Regions from separate parts of the Ensifer sp. ENS07 genome, predicted to be linked through region 1. Evidence: riboswitches for the same ligand, from Rfam matches in the RefSeq annotation. Region 1 holds a riboswitch; each other region holds the start of a gene.
The links. Region 1 has a riboswitch for cobalamin ahead of IB277_RS01620 (aromatic ring-hydroxylating dioxygenase subunit alpha). Riboswitches for the same ligand answer to the same signal wherever they lie in the genome.

Region 1 (4,161 bases):
GTAGCCCTCATCGATCTCGTCGTCGAGAATGCCGCCATTGTGGCTCATATCCACCTCGCCTGAGACCTTCATCACCCGGCAGGTGCCGCAGATGCCGCCTTCGCAGGCAGCGCCGATGCGCACGCCGTTGGCGCGCGCCGCCTGCAGGATCGTCTGGCCGGGCTTGGCCTCGATCTCCTTGCCGCTCATGGTGAAGGCGATCTTGGCGGCCTGGACCTCGCCCTCGTCACCGGCGCCGGCGCGCACGGCAATCTCTTCCGCCGCAGGTGCGGCGGCCGGCTGGAAGCTCTCCTCGTGGTAGCGGCCCATGTCGAAACCGGCCGATTTCAGCATCTCGCGCACGCCGCGCATGAACGGTTCGGGGCCGCAGCAGAAAACGGTGCGGTCCATGAAATCGGGCGCAAGCAGCGGCAGCTTGGCGCCATCAATGCGGCCGCGAAGCCCGTGCCAGCCGTGGCGTGCCTCATGTCCCTCGACGATGAAGCCGAGGTTCAGCCCGGACATCTGCGTCGCCAGAACCTCCAGCTCCGAACGGAACAGCAGGTCCTCCGGACGACGCGCGCAGGAGATGAAGGTCACATCCGTCTCCGGCACGCAGTCCGCCATCCAGCGCGTCATCGACATCATCGGCGTGATGCCGGAGCCGGCCGAGATAAACAGGTATTTGTCGCCGGGATGGCGGACGAAGCTGAAATCGCCAAGCGGGCCAAAGGCGCGGAGTTTCATTCCGGGCTTCAGGTGCTCGAACATCCAGCGGGTGCCGATGCTGTCTGACTGCGCCTTGACGGTCACGGCGATCGACAGCGGCCGCGAGGGCGTCGACGACAGGGTGTAGGTGCGCATCACTGGCTCGTCGGCGACGGGCAGTTCGAGGGTCACGAATTGCCCGGGCAGATAGCGAAACCAGGCGGGCTTTTCGGCCCGGAAGGTGAAGGTCATGACATCGGCGGTCTCGACGACCGCCGATGTGCATTCGAGCATCTGCTGCCGGTCGATCCAGACGTGGAGCGCGTCGAAATGGTGAAACGAAGAGGCCATCTGCATGTCAGGCGACCCTTGAAAGCGGAGCCGCGTCGCCGGCAAGGCGCTGCTCCATGAACTTGCAGTACCACTCGACGAACTGCATCACGCCACCCTCGTGCTCGGGCGAATAGGGACCGGGCTCATAGGCCGGTGAGCGGATGCCGAAGGCATTTTCCTCGACGATCTGACGGTCCTGGTCGTTGGTCTCGGTCCAGACATGCGTCAGTTCATCTAGATTGTAGTCGACGCCTTCGACCGCATCCTTGTTGACGAGCCACTTCGTCGTCACCTGAGTCAGTTCGGGCCCGAGCGGCAGCACCCGGAAGGTGATGGCGTGGTCGGCGAGCACATGGTTCCAGGTGGTGGGATAGTGGAACATCAAGAGCGTGCCGATCTGGCTCTGGGAGACGTCGGCGGACAGGGCCCGCCTGACGGCGCGGGCGCCCGACATGGTGTAGCTTTCGGCATTGTCGACAAGCGGCATGCGGGCGGCGCGGAACTGACCGGTCGGCGACATCTTAAATTCGCTCGGCAGGCCCTCGGCCTCGCACTTCGCCCAATGTTCGGCGATCACAGGATCATCCTTGGCGCCCTGCACCCCGGTCGCCGTCGGCGCCTCAGGATAGGTGCGGCAGAGTTCCGGATGATTGGCGGCGCAATGGTAGCATTCGCGGTTGTTTTCCCAGACGAGCTTCCAGTTGCCCTTCTCGATGATGGTGCTTTCGAACGCGACCTTGGTTTCGCCGAGCCGATGCGGCGCAAGATAGGGCAAGGCCATGTCGCGGAACGTCGTGAAATCCATCGGCTTTTCCGACAGGTTGATGAAGATGTAGCCGCCGACCGTTTCGCAATGGATCGGCTTCAGACTGTGGGCGGCCTTGTCGAAATCCTCTCCCATCTGCCGGGCAAAGAGCAGCGAGCCGTCGAGTTCGTAGGTCCACTGGTGATAGGGACAGACAAGCTTTGCCGACGAGCCTTTCGCCTGCGTGCAGACGCGCGAGCCGCGGTGGCGGCAGGAATTGTGCAGCGCCCGGATGGCGCCCTGGCGGTCGCGGGTGATGACAACGGGGTAGTCGCCGACCTGGACGGTGAAGTAATTGCCGGCCCGCGGGATCTCGCAGTCATGGCCGATAAACAGCCAATCCTTGTACCAGATGTTTTCCAGATCCTGCCTGTAGTAGTCGGGATCGATGTAAAAGGCCCGGTCGAGGCTGTAGCCGTCCTGCCTGCCCTTCAGCTTTCGAAGCATATCGTTTCTGGTGTCCATGTCCTGTCCTCATGCGCCATGTTTCGGAGAGGCAGGACAGGAACCCGCACGGGCGCACGCCCATGCGTTTGAGGCTCCGATCCGGCTGCCCGCCGCAACCCGTTACGGTTATGTCCGTCAAGGCTGGTTTCCGGGCTCAGGAGCCGTCCTTTCGGACCTGCCCGGCGCCTTCCCGGACGAACCGTCCAGTGGCCTTTGCCGAGGCTTTCGCTCCACCACCGTTGCGGGGGCAGCGCCGGGATTTGACCGGCTTCCCAATTCTCCATCTTCCCTTCGAAGACGGCACCTTGAGTAAGGATATGTAATCGCGGAAGTCACCTTGGCAGCTGCCCGATAGCGACATCCAATTCCAGAATGACGACACGGAAAAAACCGCCACAAAAGGCCACCGTCTTAGAATTTTTACATTGCAAACATATAGATAGATCACATCTTGGGCAATTGCCGACTTTTGCGGCGCGGTCGGCGCAGATGCGGGAGGGCTTCGCCCGTTTGCGACATCGCGTCAGATAGAGAACGCTAATGATGCAGCCAGGACGAAATCATTCATTAACCATGAGCCGCTAGCCTAGCCGGCGGACGAGAGAGGTCCTGCAGGCAGGCAGATGGCGCGCTGACGATCATGGCAAAGTTGAGATACTACGACGCGACAGCCGAGAAGCTGCCGACAATCCCGCCGAAGGTGGCGGTTCATACCGAATTCCTGCGCACGGGCCGGATCAACCGCAGGCAATGGTTGCCGAGCGAACGCCGGTATTTGAGCTATGAGGAAGTCGCAGACAGGACGGGCAAGAAGCTCAGCACCGCCGGCGACACGACCCATAAGCGGATCAACGGGTTCCACAACTCGATCCAGTTCCCGAAGATGATCTTCCACCGCACGCTCGTCGGCCGGCCGCATCTCGGCTACTGTCACGTGACGGCGGCGCGTACGCCGGTTACTCCCTCCAAGGACATCACCTGGTCCTTCTACTTCGCCAACTTCTTCTGCAACCTGGGCGACGAGACGCATTTTTTCGAGAGTATCCAGCCCGGCTATTCACGCATGTACTTCGCCGTCGCCATCGAACCGGGCGCCCAAGCCGGGCAAATGGTCATCAACCGCAACTTTCGTGACAACGGGCTGCTGTTTCGCACAGATGATCCCAAGGTCGCGCTGAAAAACGTACTGATGCTTGGCGCCAAGGATGACGCGTTGCGTCGCATCATTCGCAGCCTCTGAGCCGAACCGGTTCCTTCAAAGAAAATCGTTCTGTTTTTCCGGTGCGTCCGTTAAGGAAGCGTCGGAAAGGAAACGGCATGGCTGAGATCATCGACACGGATAGAGAACCGGACCGCGCGATCGCGCGCGCCTGCGCCGTTCTTGCCGAAGGCGAGCCGGTCGCCATTCCGACCGAGACGGTCTACGGCCTTGCCGCCGACGCTACCAATCCCGATGCGATCAGTCGCATCTACGAGATGAAGGGGCGCCCGCGCTTCAATCCGCTGATCTCGCATGTTTCCGACATGGCGATGGCCGAAGCCCATGTGCATTTCGATCCGATTTCGAGGCAGCTGGCCGAAGCCTTCTGGCCCGGCCCGCTGACGCTGATCCTTCGGCAGCGCGCCGACAGCACGGTTCATGCGCTGGCGTCCGCCGGCCTCGACACGCTCGGCATCCGCATGCCCGACGGTTTCTCGCGCCGGGTAATCGCTCACTTCGGGCGACCACTGGCCGCGCCCAGTGCCAATACGTCGGGCAAAATCAGCCCGACCAGTGCGGTCCATGTGGAAGCCGATCTCGGCGACAAACTGAAGCTGATCCTCGACGCCGGCCAGGCCCAAATCGGCCTTGAGTCGACGATCATCAAGGTCGACGGCGACGAGATCCG
Region 2 (4,161 bases), on a different contig from region 1:
CGCCCAAGCACGCGCTCGACATCGGACGTCATGCTGGAATTGCGCCCGTCGAGCACCGAGGTGAAGAGATAGCGGATGAGTTCGACATAGTCATCCGGCACGCCGTCCGCCTTGAGATGCGCTGCGAAGTCGGAAACCGGAATGGCCTGATAAGAGATCCGACGGTTGGCGGCCGCGGCGATCTCGGCGACGGCCTGGGCAAAGGTCATCAGGCGCGGGCCGGTCAAGGCATAGACCTTGCCGATATGCGCATCGTCCAGAAGGGCCTCAACCGCCACGTCGGCAATGTCGTCGCAACTGACGAAGGGCTCGGTGACCTCGTCCACCGGCAGGAAGACCGAACCACTCACCACGCCGTCGGCCAGGAAGCCTTCGTCGAAGTTCTCGAAGAACCAGCTGCCCCGGATGACCGTCCAGTCGGCGCCGGAGGCCTGCAGCGCACGCTCGGAGGCTTCCGCCTCGTCCTCGCCGCGGCCCGACAGGAGCACCAGCCGCTTGATGCCGGAGCGAACGGCAAGGCTCGAGAACCGGTCGATGACGTCGACGGCGCCCGGCACCGCCAGATCGGGCTGGTAGCAGACATAGATGCGATCGACATTTTCAAGGGCGGGCGTCCAGGTCGCCTCATCCGTCCAATCGAAGGAAGGCGACGCCGAACGGGCGCCGATGCGGACCGCTATGCCCCGCTCCCGAAGGCGATCGGCCACCCGCCGCCCCGTCTTGCCGGTACCGCCCAAAACCAGTGTGACTTTCCGAGACATCGTTTCCTCCTGAGGTTCCATCAACAAACATGAGCATCTCTCACATTTGCAAATGTGATAAATCCTCGTATTTTAGGAGTCAAGTCAAAATGTGAGCATTACTCATGATTCCAGATGCAAGTCCCGCCACGCTTCCCGCCGACGACGAGCGTGCGCTGCGCCGGACGCCGAGCCAGAAGCGCAGCCGCGAGCGCGTCGAGCAGATCCTTGCCTGCGCGACGGCGCTCATCCAGGAGAAGGGCAGCGACGCCATGCGCATGAGCGAAGTCGCTGAAAAGGCTGGGATTTCGATCGGATCGCTGTATCAGTACTTCCCCGACAAGGCGGCAATCGTGCGCACGCTGGCCGAGCGCTACAATGCGGTCTGCAACGAGTGCATCGCGGCCGAACTGGCCAAGGTCACGTCGATAGCCGAACTGCGCGACGCCTTCTCGCTGCTGTTCGACATCTACTACGACATGTTCCTCGCCGAGCCGGTCATGCGCGACATCTGGTCGGCGATGCAAGCCGACAAGGCGCTGCGCGAGATCGATCTTGCGCAAAGCCGCGCCGGCGGAAAGCTGCTTGCCGATGTCTGGGCCCGCCTTGTGCCGGAGACGCCGCGCGAAGAGATCGACAGCGCCGCCTTCCTGATCATGCATCTCGGCGACTGCACCATGCGACTTGCAGTCTCGGTCGACCGGGCCGAGGGTGACCAGATCGTCGAAGCCTACAAACGCATGACCGTCAAGGATTTTGTCGCGGATGGACCGCGCGGCGGCGCGCACTCAATTGACAACTCCATGACACAATCCTAATCATCTGGGATCGATTGGTTCCCGGGACGCGAACGTGTTTCGGGAGTAAACGGGAATGTGACGGATGGACCCAAGCTGGGCATTCAAATCACGGCCGACCCCGCGACTGTAGAGCGACGTCGATCCACCGTTCCGGAGCGATCCGGAAGAAGCCACTGGCAAGACCGCGAGAGGGCGGCCGAGCTGGGAAGGCGAGGCAGATCGAGGGCATCGAGCCCAACGCCGTGAGCCAGGAAACCTGCCACTCGATACGGGCATAGGGCCCAACCGGGAATTTCCCGATGCCATCACGGAGGTTGTCATGGCTACGTCTACCATTTCGAGCACCCCGCTCTCCCTCAGCGATCGTCTGACCGCTGGCGTCATCGCGCTCTTCATCGGCGCATTCCTCGTCTTTGGCGCCGGCCTTGCCAACTCGGCAGTGCTGCACGACACGGCGCACGACACCCGCCACTCCTACGGCTTCCCCTGCCACTGACCGATGCGCCGGAACGTGAACAACGTTCCGCATCGAACAATCTGCGGACCTGAACGCATCCGGCCCGAGCCGGATGGAGGCCTGCGTGCATCCCGGTTTTTCCGGCGCGCGAAGGCCATCCGCAGCATAGGGAAAATGGGAAGGCTCGAGGACCACGCCATAGGGCGTGGCTTTTGTCGTTATCGAGGGATTTCAAGATGATTGTCAGAACGCTTCTGGCCGCGATCGTGGCTGGATTGATTGCCGGTGTCTTCATGACCGGCGCCCAGGAACTGCGCGTCACACCGCTGATCCTGCATGCAGAAGAATTCGAAGGCGAGGCACCGGCCGCTACCGAACAGCCCGCCGCCCAGCCGGGTGCGGCACAGCCGGCCGCAGAAAACCACGACCAGCATTCGTCGCTCAAAGCCGTGTCGCCGTTCGGCGCTTTCCTCGACGCTTTGTCGCCGATCACCCCGGCCTATGCCCATGAGGGCGAGCATGAGGAAGGCGGCATCATGTTCGGCATGAGCCGCTTCTCCGGCACGCTGATGGCGAACCTCGTCACAGGTTCCGGCTTCGGCCTGCTGCTCGCCGGCGTCAGCCTGGTGATCGGCTACCCGATCACGCTCAGGAACGGCGCGCTGTGGGGCGCCTGCGGCTGGCTTGCCGTGCACATGCTGCCGGCGATCGGTCTGCCGCCGGAACTGCCGGGATTTCCGGCAGCCGAACTCGGCGACCGCCAGACCTGGTGGCTGGTGACCGTGGCGCTCTCCGCCGTCGGCCTCTATCTCGTCGTCCTGCGCGAGGAGATCGTCTCCAAGGTCGCAGGCCTGGTGCTGATCGCAGCACCCCATGTCTACGGTGCGCCGCAGCCGCTCGATATCACCAGCAACGTTCCGGCCGTGCTCGGCGCCGAGTTTGCGGTTGCCGCACTCGCCACCACGCTTGCCTTCTGGATCGTGCTCGGCGTCGTCTCCGGCTTCATCAACGAGCGCTTCGTCAAGGCACAGTGATCACTGATCACAGATCGTCAGCAAAGCGACGGCGGGGTTCAGGTCCCGCCGTTTTGCATGAGATGCGCCGCCAGCCGCGCGCGGCGATCTTCCGGCTCCAGCAGCACGCAAGTGTCGCAGAAACTGCCCCCTTCCGTCTTGAAGTAGAGACAGCAGCCGCAACGGATCCGATACTGGCGCGACAGCTCAGCGCCGCTTGCCGGATCGAGAGCCGCGATCTGCTCGTAGCAGAGCTCCTCTGAGTAGAGCCGCGAACCCGGTCGTTTGACGATCGCCAGCGCCTCGGCCATGCCGCGCGCCTCGTCGCCGATCGCGCGGCCGATTTCCAGGAACGCGCCGGCCAGGGCATCGGCCGCGAGCCGCCATTGCGCCCCGCTCGACAGCCCTGCTCGCGCTTTCAGAACCGCAACGACGGGTGCCAGATGGGCGATGAAGCCCTGTTCGAATGCGCTGACGCCTTCGCCACCCTGGCGCTCCGTGGCCGGCGGATGCAGGCGAAAATGATAGCGCTTGCCCGCGATTTCGACGCCACGGTGAAGCCGCGTCCAATCCTCGAAACGAATGCCGGCCACCTCCGCCTGCAACCCGGCGCCGAGATGGAACGCGCCAAGGACCACGCTCAGCTGGCGGCTATAGAAGGCGATCAGATGCGCCGCCCGGATCCGGTCGGTCATGCCGACCCCAAAGAAATCCTGATAGGCGAGCCCCGCCTCGAGGCCAGCGCTGCCCGCAGCCCAGAAGTCGCCCGGCGCGCTGAAATCACTGGCCGCCGGCCCGAGCGAGACGGCAGCCTCGGGAAACTGGGTACGCAGATGGTCGGCGACGGCCAGCGCCTGCGGCGCAAACGCCGCGGTCTCCGCTGTCGGCCGGTGGTCGTTCAAGCGCATGCCGTCTCCGTCGTCCATTCTCATCCTCTGGCGCAGGATGCGGGCGGATTACCACACGCGCCTTCCCCCTCCTGCAGCCAGCCACCGTCGAAGCCCGCCCGTTCAAGGCCGAGGCGGATCGCCGGCATGCTGCGCATCAGTGCCCAGCTAAGGCCGCTTTGCCAGTTCTCGATCATCATGACAACGAGGCCCTGGTCAAGACCGACGACCCGCGCATCGATCCAGCCCTCCGGGCCTGCGCCG
Region 3 (4,161 bases), on a different contig from region 1:
CCCGATTGCGGACTGAAGACCAGGCGCTGGGAAGAGACGCGGCCGGCGCTCGTTAACATGGTCGCCGCCGCCCGCTCGCTTCGAGCGGCTTTTGCCGCCGATACGCGCGAAGCCGTCAAAGCATGACGGGGCAGCACGAAGTCACGACGGCGCCGGGGGAAACCCCGGCGCCACAAACCCTGATCGACATCGTTTTTCCAGGCGATACCAATCACCATGGCACGCTCTTTGGTGGCGCCGCCCTCGCGTCGATGGACCGGATCGCTTTCATCGTCGCCACCCGTCACGGGCGCGTTCCCTTCGTCACCGCATCCTGCGACCGCATCGATTTTCGTGCGCCAGCGCGCATCGGTCAGATCGTCTGCTTCAGCGGCCGTCCGGTTCGTGTCGGGCACCGCTCGATGGTGGTCGAGGTCGAGATGATCGCGGAAGATATCGCCACCGGCGGCCGCGCCCTTTGCAGCAGGGGCACCTTCACCATGGTCGCGATGCCCCGTGCCGATGAAACGGATTGGATGCTGCCGCCGCTCGATGTGGCAACGGACACGCCCGAAGAGGCGGGCACCCTACGCATGGTCGACATCGTCTTTCCCGGCCAGGCCAACAGCTTTGGCGCCATATGCGGTGGCAACGCCCTCGCGCATATGACGAAGGCCGCATTCGTCGTCGCGACGCGCCGGAGCCGCCGGGCGACCGTCCTTGCCTCCTGCACCGGTATGGACTTCAAGCACCGGATCATGATCGGTTCGATCATCGAACCCATCGCCCGCATTGTGCGGACGGGTCGCAGTTCAGCCACCGTCGAGGTCGAACTCTGGTCGGAAGAGCTCCTCACCGGTCTGCGACAGCGGACTGTTACCGGAACGTTCGCTATGGTCGCCGTCGACGAGGACAACCGGCCCGTGGCCGCTTTCGCTGCTTGATGGAATGGGGCGTCCGCACCAGGGGCGCCCTATCCACAACCTTGGTGCCAACCGGCTGTTTACTCCCCGTTATCCACACTGCAAAAGAAACCACCCTCCTACCCCCGCCTTCCACATACGGAACCTATTGACGCAGATTTGCGATGAACTACTATATCTAGTGTTCGAGGTTCTTCCGATTCGCAAGGATTGGGAGCTAAGACGGGAATACGGTGCGCCGGCGGGTTTCCGCTGAGGCTATGCCGTAGCTGCCCCCGCAACTGTAGACGGCGAGCGACTGTCCGGATTTGGACCACTGAGGCATGAGGCCTCGGGAAGGTCGGGATGGAAGCTTTGACCCGTAAGCCAGGAGACCTGCCTCGATCACCAAACGTCCACGGGCGGGGTGTCCGGAGGGGTTGAGTGCGTGGCAGGATGAGCCTGCCCGATCGTCTCGACGTCTCCCCGGCAGCCCGTCGAAAGCTTCGGGGTGAAGTCATGCCAGTTTCTTCCAGTTCAGATCCACCTTCTGCGGACGGGTGCGCGTTGTTGCGCGCCTGATCGAAAGGCCGCGCCTTGAAAACCCGCATCCGCGGAATTCCTGAGCGCCCGACCAAAACGAGCCGGCCCGGTTGCGTAACCGACCTTGGGCCAGCTTGACGACGTCAACTCCGGTCGAGTCGACCGGGGAGCGATGTTTCGTGTCCAATCGCCAACACCACGGTTCGCGTTCGCGCGATCCGACGACTTTTTGCGCCCATTTGCCAGACCCTCACGAGGAACCCATGTCGATCACCGTCTACAGCAAACCAGCCTGCGTCCAATGCACCGCCACAACCCGTGCGCTCGACCGCCAAGGCATCGATTATCGCATCGTCGATATCTCCGAGGATTCCGATGCATTCGCGCTGGTGCAGGGTCTTGGCTATCGGCAGGTCCCGGTCGTCGTCGCCGGCGAGCGGCATTGGGCGGGTTTCCGCCCGGACATGATCAGCGCGCTTTCCTGAAGGACGCGGGCGATGGGCCTGATCGTCTATTTTTCCAGTCGCTCGGAAAACACCCATCGCTTCGTCGAAAAGCTCGGCCTTCGCGCCGCCCGCATACCGCTCAGGGAAGGTATGGACGCACTTACGGTCACAGAGCCCTATGTGCTGGTCGTGCCGACCTATTGCGGCGACGATGGCCGCGGGGCGGTGCCGAAGCAGGTCATCCGCTTCTTGAACGACGCGGGCAACCGCTCTCACATCCGCGGCGTGATCGCAGCGGGCAACAGCAATTTCGGCGCGACCTACGGGATCGCCGGCGACGTGATTTCGGCCAAGTGCCGGGTACCCTATCTCTACCGGTTCGAGCTGCTCGGGACCGACGAGGACGTCGCCAATGTCAAAAACGGGATGGAACGATTTTGGACGTCACGACACTCGAACGCCCCTTAAAGGCGACGGAAGCAGCGCTCGACTATCATGCGCTGAACGCAATGCTGAACCTCTATGACGAAGAGGGACGGATCCAGCTCGACAAGGACCGGCAGGCGGCGAAACAGTACTTCCTCCAGCACGTCAATCAGAACACGGTGTTCTTCCATAACCTCCGGGAAAAACTCGATTATCTGGTGACCGAGGGCTATTACGAGCAGGAAGTGCTGGACCAGTATTCCTTCAACTTCGTGCGCGATCTCTACGATCATGCCTATTCAAAGAAGTTCCGCTTTCCGACCTTCCTCGGGGCGTTCAAATACTACACGTCCTATACGCTGAAGACCTTCGACGGAAAGCGCTACCTGGAACGCTACGAAGACCGTGTCTGCATGGTGGCGATGGCCTTGGCGCGCGGCAACGAGGGGCTTGCCCGCGATCTCGTCGACGAGATCATCTCCGGCCGCTTCCAGCCGGCAACGCCGACTTTCCTCAACGCCGGCAAGAAGAGCCGCGGCGAGCTCGTCTCCTGCTTTTTGCTCCGGATCGAGGACAACATGGAGAGTATCGGCCGCGCCATCAATTCGGCGCTGCAGCTTTCCAAGCGCGGTGGCGGCGTGGCGCTGTCGCTCACCAACATCCGCGAGATGGGCGCGCCGATCAAGCAGATCGAGAACCAGTCATCCGGCGTCATCCCGGTCATGAAGCTGCTCGAAGACAGTTTCTCTTACGCCAACCAACTCGGCGCGCGCCAGGGAGCCGGTGCTGTCTACCTGCACGCCCACCACCCCGACATCATGCGCTTCCTCGATACCAAGCGCGAAAACGCCGACGAGAAGATCCGCATCAAGACGCTGTCGCTCGGCGTCGTCATCCCCGACATCACCTTCGAGCTCGCCCGCAACAACGAGGACATGTATCTGTTCTCACCCTATGACGTGGAGCAGGTCTATGGCGTGCCCCTCACCGAGATTTCGGTGACCGAGAAGTACCGCGAGATGGTCGAGGATGCCCGCATCCGCAAGCGCAAGATCAAGGCGCGCGACTTCTTCCAGATCATCGCCGAGATCCAGTTCGAAAGCGGTTATCCCTACATCATGTTCGAGGACACGGTGAACCGGGCAAACCCGATCGCCGGGCGCATCACCATGAGCAATCTCTGCTCGGAAATCCTGCAGGTGAGCGAGGCGAGCGCGTTCAACGACGACCTCTCCTACAAGCACATGGGCAAGGATATCTCCTGCAATCTCGGTTCGCTGAACATTGCGGCTGCGATGGACAGCCCGGATTTCGGCCAGACGATCGAGACCTCGATCCGCGCCCTCACCGCCGTCTCCGAAATGAGCCACATCTCGTCCGTGCCCTCGATCGAAAAGGGCAACGACGACAGCCACGCGATCGGCCTCGGGCAGATGAACCTGCACGGCTATCTCGCCCGCGAGCGCATCTACTACGGCTCCGAGGAAGGCATCGATTTCACCAACATCTATTTCTACACGGTGACCTATCACGCCATCCGCGCGTCGAACCGGCTGGCGGTCGAGAAGGGCAAGAACTTCGCCGGCTTCGAAAACTCGAAATACGCGTCGGGTGATTATTTCGACAAATACACCGAAGCCGAATGGCTGCCGGCGACCGAAAAGGTGAAGGGCCTGTTCGAGGAAGCCGGCATCTCGATCCCGACTCAGGAAGACTGGCTGGAGTTGAAACGGGCGGTGATAGCTGGCGGCCTTTACAACCAGAACCTCCAGGCCGTGCCGCCGACCGGTTCGATCTCCTACATCAACCACTCCACTTCCTCGATCCATCCGATCGTCTCGAAGATCGAGATCCGCAAGGAAGGC
Region 4 (4,161 bases), on a different contig from region 1:
CATCGCAGCAACAGCGGCGGCGGCGATCACTTCGCCAAACCCGGCGCCAATGACCGCATCTGGAACTCGCTGGAAAAGCACTGCCTGAACGCGCCGGAGAATTTCGCCTCCTATTACGGCAATGCCGTCATAGCGCTCGTCAGCGAGGCTTGGCTCGGGCCGAACTACCAGATGACGGCGCAGGTCAATCGCGTCAATCCTGGCGGTGCGGCGCAATCGGCGCACCGGGATTATCACCTCGGCTTCCAGACCGCGGCCGTGATCGAGCAGTATCCGGCGCATGTGCACAAGCTTTCACCGGTGCTGACGCTGCAGGGGGCGGTTGCCCATTGCGACATGCCGCTCGAAAGCGGACCGACGCTGTTCTTGCCCTATAGCCAAACCTATGTGCCGGGCTATCTGGCGCTCAACCGGCCGGAATTCCGCGCCTATTTCGACGCACACCACGTGCAGCTTCCCCTTGAAAAGGGCGACGTTGTCTTCTTCAACCCGGCGCTCTTCCATGCCGCCGGCACCAACCACTCCCGGGATATCCGCCGCGTGGCCAACCTGCTGCAGGTGTCTTCGGCCTTCGGTCGCGCAATGGAAACCGTTGACCGACTGACCATGAGCGCGACGCTCTATCCGGCCTTGCGGGCCTTGCTGGCGGGCGGGACGCTGACGCAGGCGGAAGCGGCCAACGCGATCTCCTCCTGTGCCGAGGGCTATTCGTTCCCCACCAATCTCGACCGGGATCCGCCACTCGGCGGGTTGGCGCCGAAGACGCAGGCGCAGTTGATGCGCGAGGCTCTCACTGCGGGGACGGGCGAACAAGAGTTTCTCTCGGTGCTGGAGGCGCAGGCGAAGCGCAAGCTGAGCTGACGAGCGAGTTACAATTTGACAGGCTCCCGGTGTGTTTCAGCCGGGAGCCGCAGCCGTTTCAAACGATCATTTCCGAGGGAGGAATTCGATGAGTGGACAATTGCAAGGCAAGATCGCCATCGTCACCGGTGGTACGCAGGGACTGGGCGCGACGATTGCTGGCCTTTTCGCCGAGCGCGGCGCTGAAGGCATCGTCATCTGCGGCCGCAACGCCGCCAAGGGGCGGGCGAAGGCCGAGCAGATCGGCAAGGCAAGCGGCGCGAAAGTCGTCTATGTCGAGGCCGATCTGGAAAAAGTAGAGGACGCCCGCAAGGTGGTCGCCGCTTGCGACGCGGAATTCGGACGGGTCGATGCGCTGGTCAACGCCGCAGCTATCACCGACCGTGGCACGATCCTCGACACCACGCCCGAACTCTTCGACCGCATGTTCGCGACCAATGTGCGCGCGCCGTTCTTCCTGATGCAGGAGGCGGTGAAGATCATGCGGCGGGAGAAGACCGAGGGCACGATCGTCAACATCGGCTCGATGTCGGCGATGGCCGGCCAGCCGTTCATTGCCGCCTATTGTTCGTCGAAAGGCGCGCTCGAAACGCTGACCAAAAACACGGCCTATGCGCTTCTTCGCAACCGCATTCGCGTCAACGGGCTGAATATCGGCTGGATGGCGTCCGAAGGCGAAGACCGCATCCAGCGCGAGTTTCATGGCGCGGCTGCCGATTGGCTCGAAAAGGTGGCGGCCGACCAGCCTTTCGGTCGGCTCGTCGATCCGGCTGAAGTGGCGCGGGCCTGCGCCTATCTGTCGTCGGCCGAGTCCGGGCTGATAACCGGATCGGTGATTTGCTTCGATCAGTCGGTCTGGGGCGCCTATGACGACTCGCCGCATCCGGTCGCTCCGCTTTGAGGCGGAGGCAAACGACTAAGCTCGACAGTAGCCGGCGGAAAGTGGCGCGCCATGTCTCGACCGGGTTGGCGCGCTTGTCTTTCTCAAACGGCTGTGCACTTAGTGCCGTCGTCAGGTGTCCGCGAAAGCGGGAGAATCGGGAATCCGGTGTCATTCCGGAACGTGCCCAACGCTGTGACGGGGACGATCGCCTCTAAGAGAGCCTTGAGTTGATTCAAGGTTTTGCCACTGGATCTTCAATCGATCTGGGAAGGCGAGGTGATCGGTTGAACCGAAGTCAGAAGACCGGCCTGGCGAGATAGACCGAACCCCGCGTGGACGGCGGGAGGTTTTCGCATTGTTGGGGATCGAACGATGCTGACTGAACCGAAGGGCGGCCTTGCGGCTGCCGGCGCCTTTTCGCTGCCAGAGCGGGAGGCCGTCTACCGTGCCATCGAGACACGTCGCGACGTGCGCGATGAATTCCTGCCCGCGCCATTGCCGGATGATCTGATCGGGCGCCTGCTGGCCGCTGCGCACAGCGCCCCGTCCGTGGGCTTCATGCAGCCGTGGAACTTCGTGCTGGTGCGGGCGGAAGAAACGCGTGAGCGCGTCTGGCAGGCGTTTCGCCGCGCCAATGACGAGGCCGCGCTGATGTTCGAGGCGGAACAACAGGCCAAGTACCGTGCGCTGAAGCTGGAAGGCATCCGCAAGGCGCCGCTCAGCATCTGTGTCACCTGCGACCGCACGCGCGGCGGTGCCGTCGTACTCGGGCGCACCCACAATCCGCAGATGGACGTCTATTCCACCGTCTGCGCCGTGCAAAACCTCTGGCTTGCGGCGCGGGCCGAAGGGGTGGGCGTCGGCTGGGTGAGCATTTTCCACGAGGCCGAGATCAAGGCGATTCTCGGCATCCCAGATCATATCGAGATCGTTGCCTGGCTCTGCCTCGGCTATGTCGATCGCCTCTATCAGCAGCCGGAACTCGCCGTGAAGGGCTGGCGCCAGCGCCTGCCGCTCGACGAGCTGGTTTTCGAAGACGGATGGGGACGCAGCAAGGAGAAGGCGTAAGGCCTCGTCCGATCAATTCTGGACCGGCTGATAGGCCGGTCCCTTCGGATGCTTGAGGTCGATGGCGGTTTCTTCCTGCGGCAGGTAGGTCGGGCCGACGACGCGAACCTTGTTCTTCGACGGATCGTAAGGCCGCTCTTCGGCCGGCGCCTTGGCGGTATTGCTCGCCGCTTCCGGCTTCTTGGTCTCGATGACGATGATCGACGACTGGTCGTCACCGATCTTCGTTCCGTTTGCCTTCGGTGTGGTCGAGGCGGTCTGGGGTATCTGGCAGCCGCACTGGCCGGGTTTTCCGACGGCGCGGGTGCGATAGGCAAAGGCGTTGGGCATTTCGGTATAGGGACGGCCGGTCACGGCCGAGACCATCTTGTCGCTCTCTTCCGTGTTGAGGTCGTGAAAATAGAGCTCGGTCTCAGCCCCCGGGCAGCGCGCCCGACAGGCCTGCTCGTCGCGCGGGAAATCGGCCGGCGTCGCATCCGAAGAAACCGGGAAAAAGGCGCCGTCGCAGGTGCGCACGCACATGGTTCTGAGCGTGCCGCTATAGTAGCGCTCCTGCGGCGCGTAGCCGTCTTCGCCTCGGCCGAGCATCGGGCCGTAGGCGTCTTCCGGCGGCAGGTCGGCAACGATGTTGCGGTGGCTTTCCGGCACGTCCGGTTCCACGCTTGCGAACTCCTCGCGGTCGCCATAGCAACCGTTGATCTCCAGCGCGGCGAGGATGCGTCGCCGGCTGTCGTCGCTGCCGCCGGCGACGATCTGCTCGCGCTCGGACTTCAGCATGCGCAGATTGTCTTCCATCTCGGCGATCAGGCTGTTGAGGCCGTAGCAAGTGTCGGGGTCGCCGCCGTCGAAGCCAATGGCGTTGCCGCCACTGCAACCCGCGCGGCGGCGGTCGTTCTTTGCTCGCCGCAGCTCGATATTCTGCCGCGAGATCGCGCTTGCGTAGTCGCGCGCATCGGCATTGCTGGCGACGTAGTCAGGCAGTTGCGCGAGCCGCGCGTTCAGTCGGTCGCAGGCCGTCGATGCCAGTGACGGACCGGCACCGATCAGAACCAGAGGCACAAGGGCCGCAGCGACGTGTTTCATGCGCGTGAACACGGGCGAAAGTCTCTTCCTGTTGCCAGGTCGGCGCCGACCTTCTGCGGGTGGCTGCCAGCGGCATTCCTGTTTCGCCTCCATCATAGAGCTTGTCGGTGATCGTGCAACGACAAGCGACGGTTTGCGTTAACAGCGCAGATCGACTGATGCGCTTAGGCGGCGCGGGCGGTTTCCAGCGACATCGGACGTTCGAGCACGGTACCTTCGATGGCAGCGACCGCCTTCATCCGCGTGAGCAGATCCGGCGTTACTTC

Region 2: linked by a shared signal. The riboswitch ahead of IB277_RS11650 (CbtB-domain containing protein) and the one ahead of IB277_RS01620 (aromatic ring-hydroxylating dioxygenase subunit alpha) in region 1 are both predicted to bind cobalamin.
Region 3: linked by a shared signal. The riboswitch ahead of nrdH (glutaredoxin-like protein NrdH) and the one ahead of IB277_RS01620 (aromatic ring-hydroxylating dioxygenase subunit alpha) in region 1 are both predicted to bind cobalamin.
Region 4: linked by a shared signal. The riboswitch ahead of bluB (5,6-dimethylbenzimidazole synthase) and the one ahead of IB277_RS01620 (aromatic ring-hydroxylating dioxygenase subunit alpha) in region 1 are both predicted to bind cobalamin.

Annotation. Positions count from the first base shown of each region.
Region 1 is NZ_JACVBE010000001.1:347,734-351,894, reverse strand. Features, by position in the region: gene IB277_RS01625 (hybrid-cluster NAD(P)-dependent oxidoreductase) at 1-1,044, opposite strand, end outside; gene IB277_RS01620 (aromatic ring-hydroxylating dioxygenase subunit alpha) at 1,046-2,290, opposite strand; cobalamin riboswitch at 2,394-2,595, opposite strand; gene IB277_RS01615 (DUF6656 family protein) at 2,913-3,512, shown strand; gene IB277_RS01610 (L-threonylcarbamoyladenylate synthase) at 3,590-4,161, shown strand, end outside.
Region 2 is NZ_JACVBE010000002.1:927,527-931,687, forward strand. Features, by position in the region: gene IB277_RS11640 (NAD(P)H-binding protein) at 1-761, opposite strand, end outside; gene IB277_RS11645 (TetR/AcrR family transcriptional regulator) at 866-1,558, shown strand; cobalamin riboswitch at 1,557-1,819, shown strand; gene IB277_RS11650 (CbtB-domain containing protein) at 1,860-2,036, shown strand; gene IB277_RS11655 (CbtA family protein) at 2,234-3,031, shown strand; gene IB277_RS11660 ((2Fe-2S)-binding protein) at 3,070-3,918, opposite strand; gene IB277_RS11665 (glucoamylase family protein) at 3,939-4,161, opposite strand, start outside.
Region 3 is NZ_JACVBE010000009.1:257,300-261,460, forward strand. Features, by position in the region: gene metE (5-methyltetrahydropteroyltriglutamate--homocysteine S-methyltransferase) at 1-126, shown strand, start outside; gene IB277_RS25115 (acyl-CoA thioesterase) at 123-923, shown strand; cobalamin riboswitch at 1,074-1,300, shown strand; gene nrdH (glutaredoxin-like protein NrdH) at 1,688-1,909, shown strand; gene nrdI (class Ib ribonucleoside-diphosphate reductase assembly flavoprotein NrdI) at 1,922-2,338, shown strand; gene nrdE (class 1b ribonucleoside-diphosphate reductase subunit alpha) at 2,308-4,161, shown strand, end outside.
Region 4 is NZ_JACVBE010000002.1:187,331-191,491, reverse strand. Features, by position in the region: gene IB277_RS08000 (phytanoyl-CoA dioxygenase family protein) at 1-861, shown strand, start outside; gene IB277_RS07995 (SDR family oxidoreductase) at 950-1,762, shown strand; cobalamin riboswitch at 1,859-2,071, shown strand; gene bluB (5,6-dimethylbenzimidazole synthase) at 2,117-2,812, shown strand; gene IB277_RS07985 (DUF2865 domain-containing protein) at 2,825-3,895, opposite strand; gene IB277_RS07980 (acyl-homoserine-lactone synthase) at 4,060-4,161, opposite strand, start outside.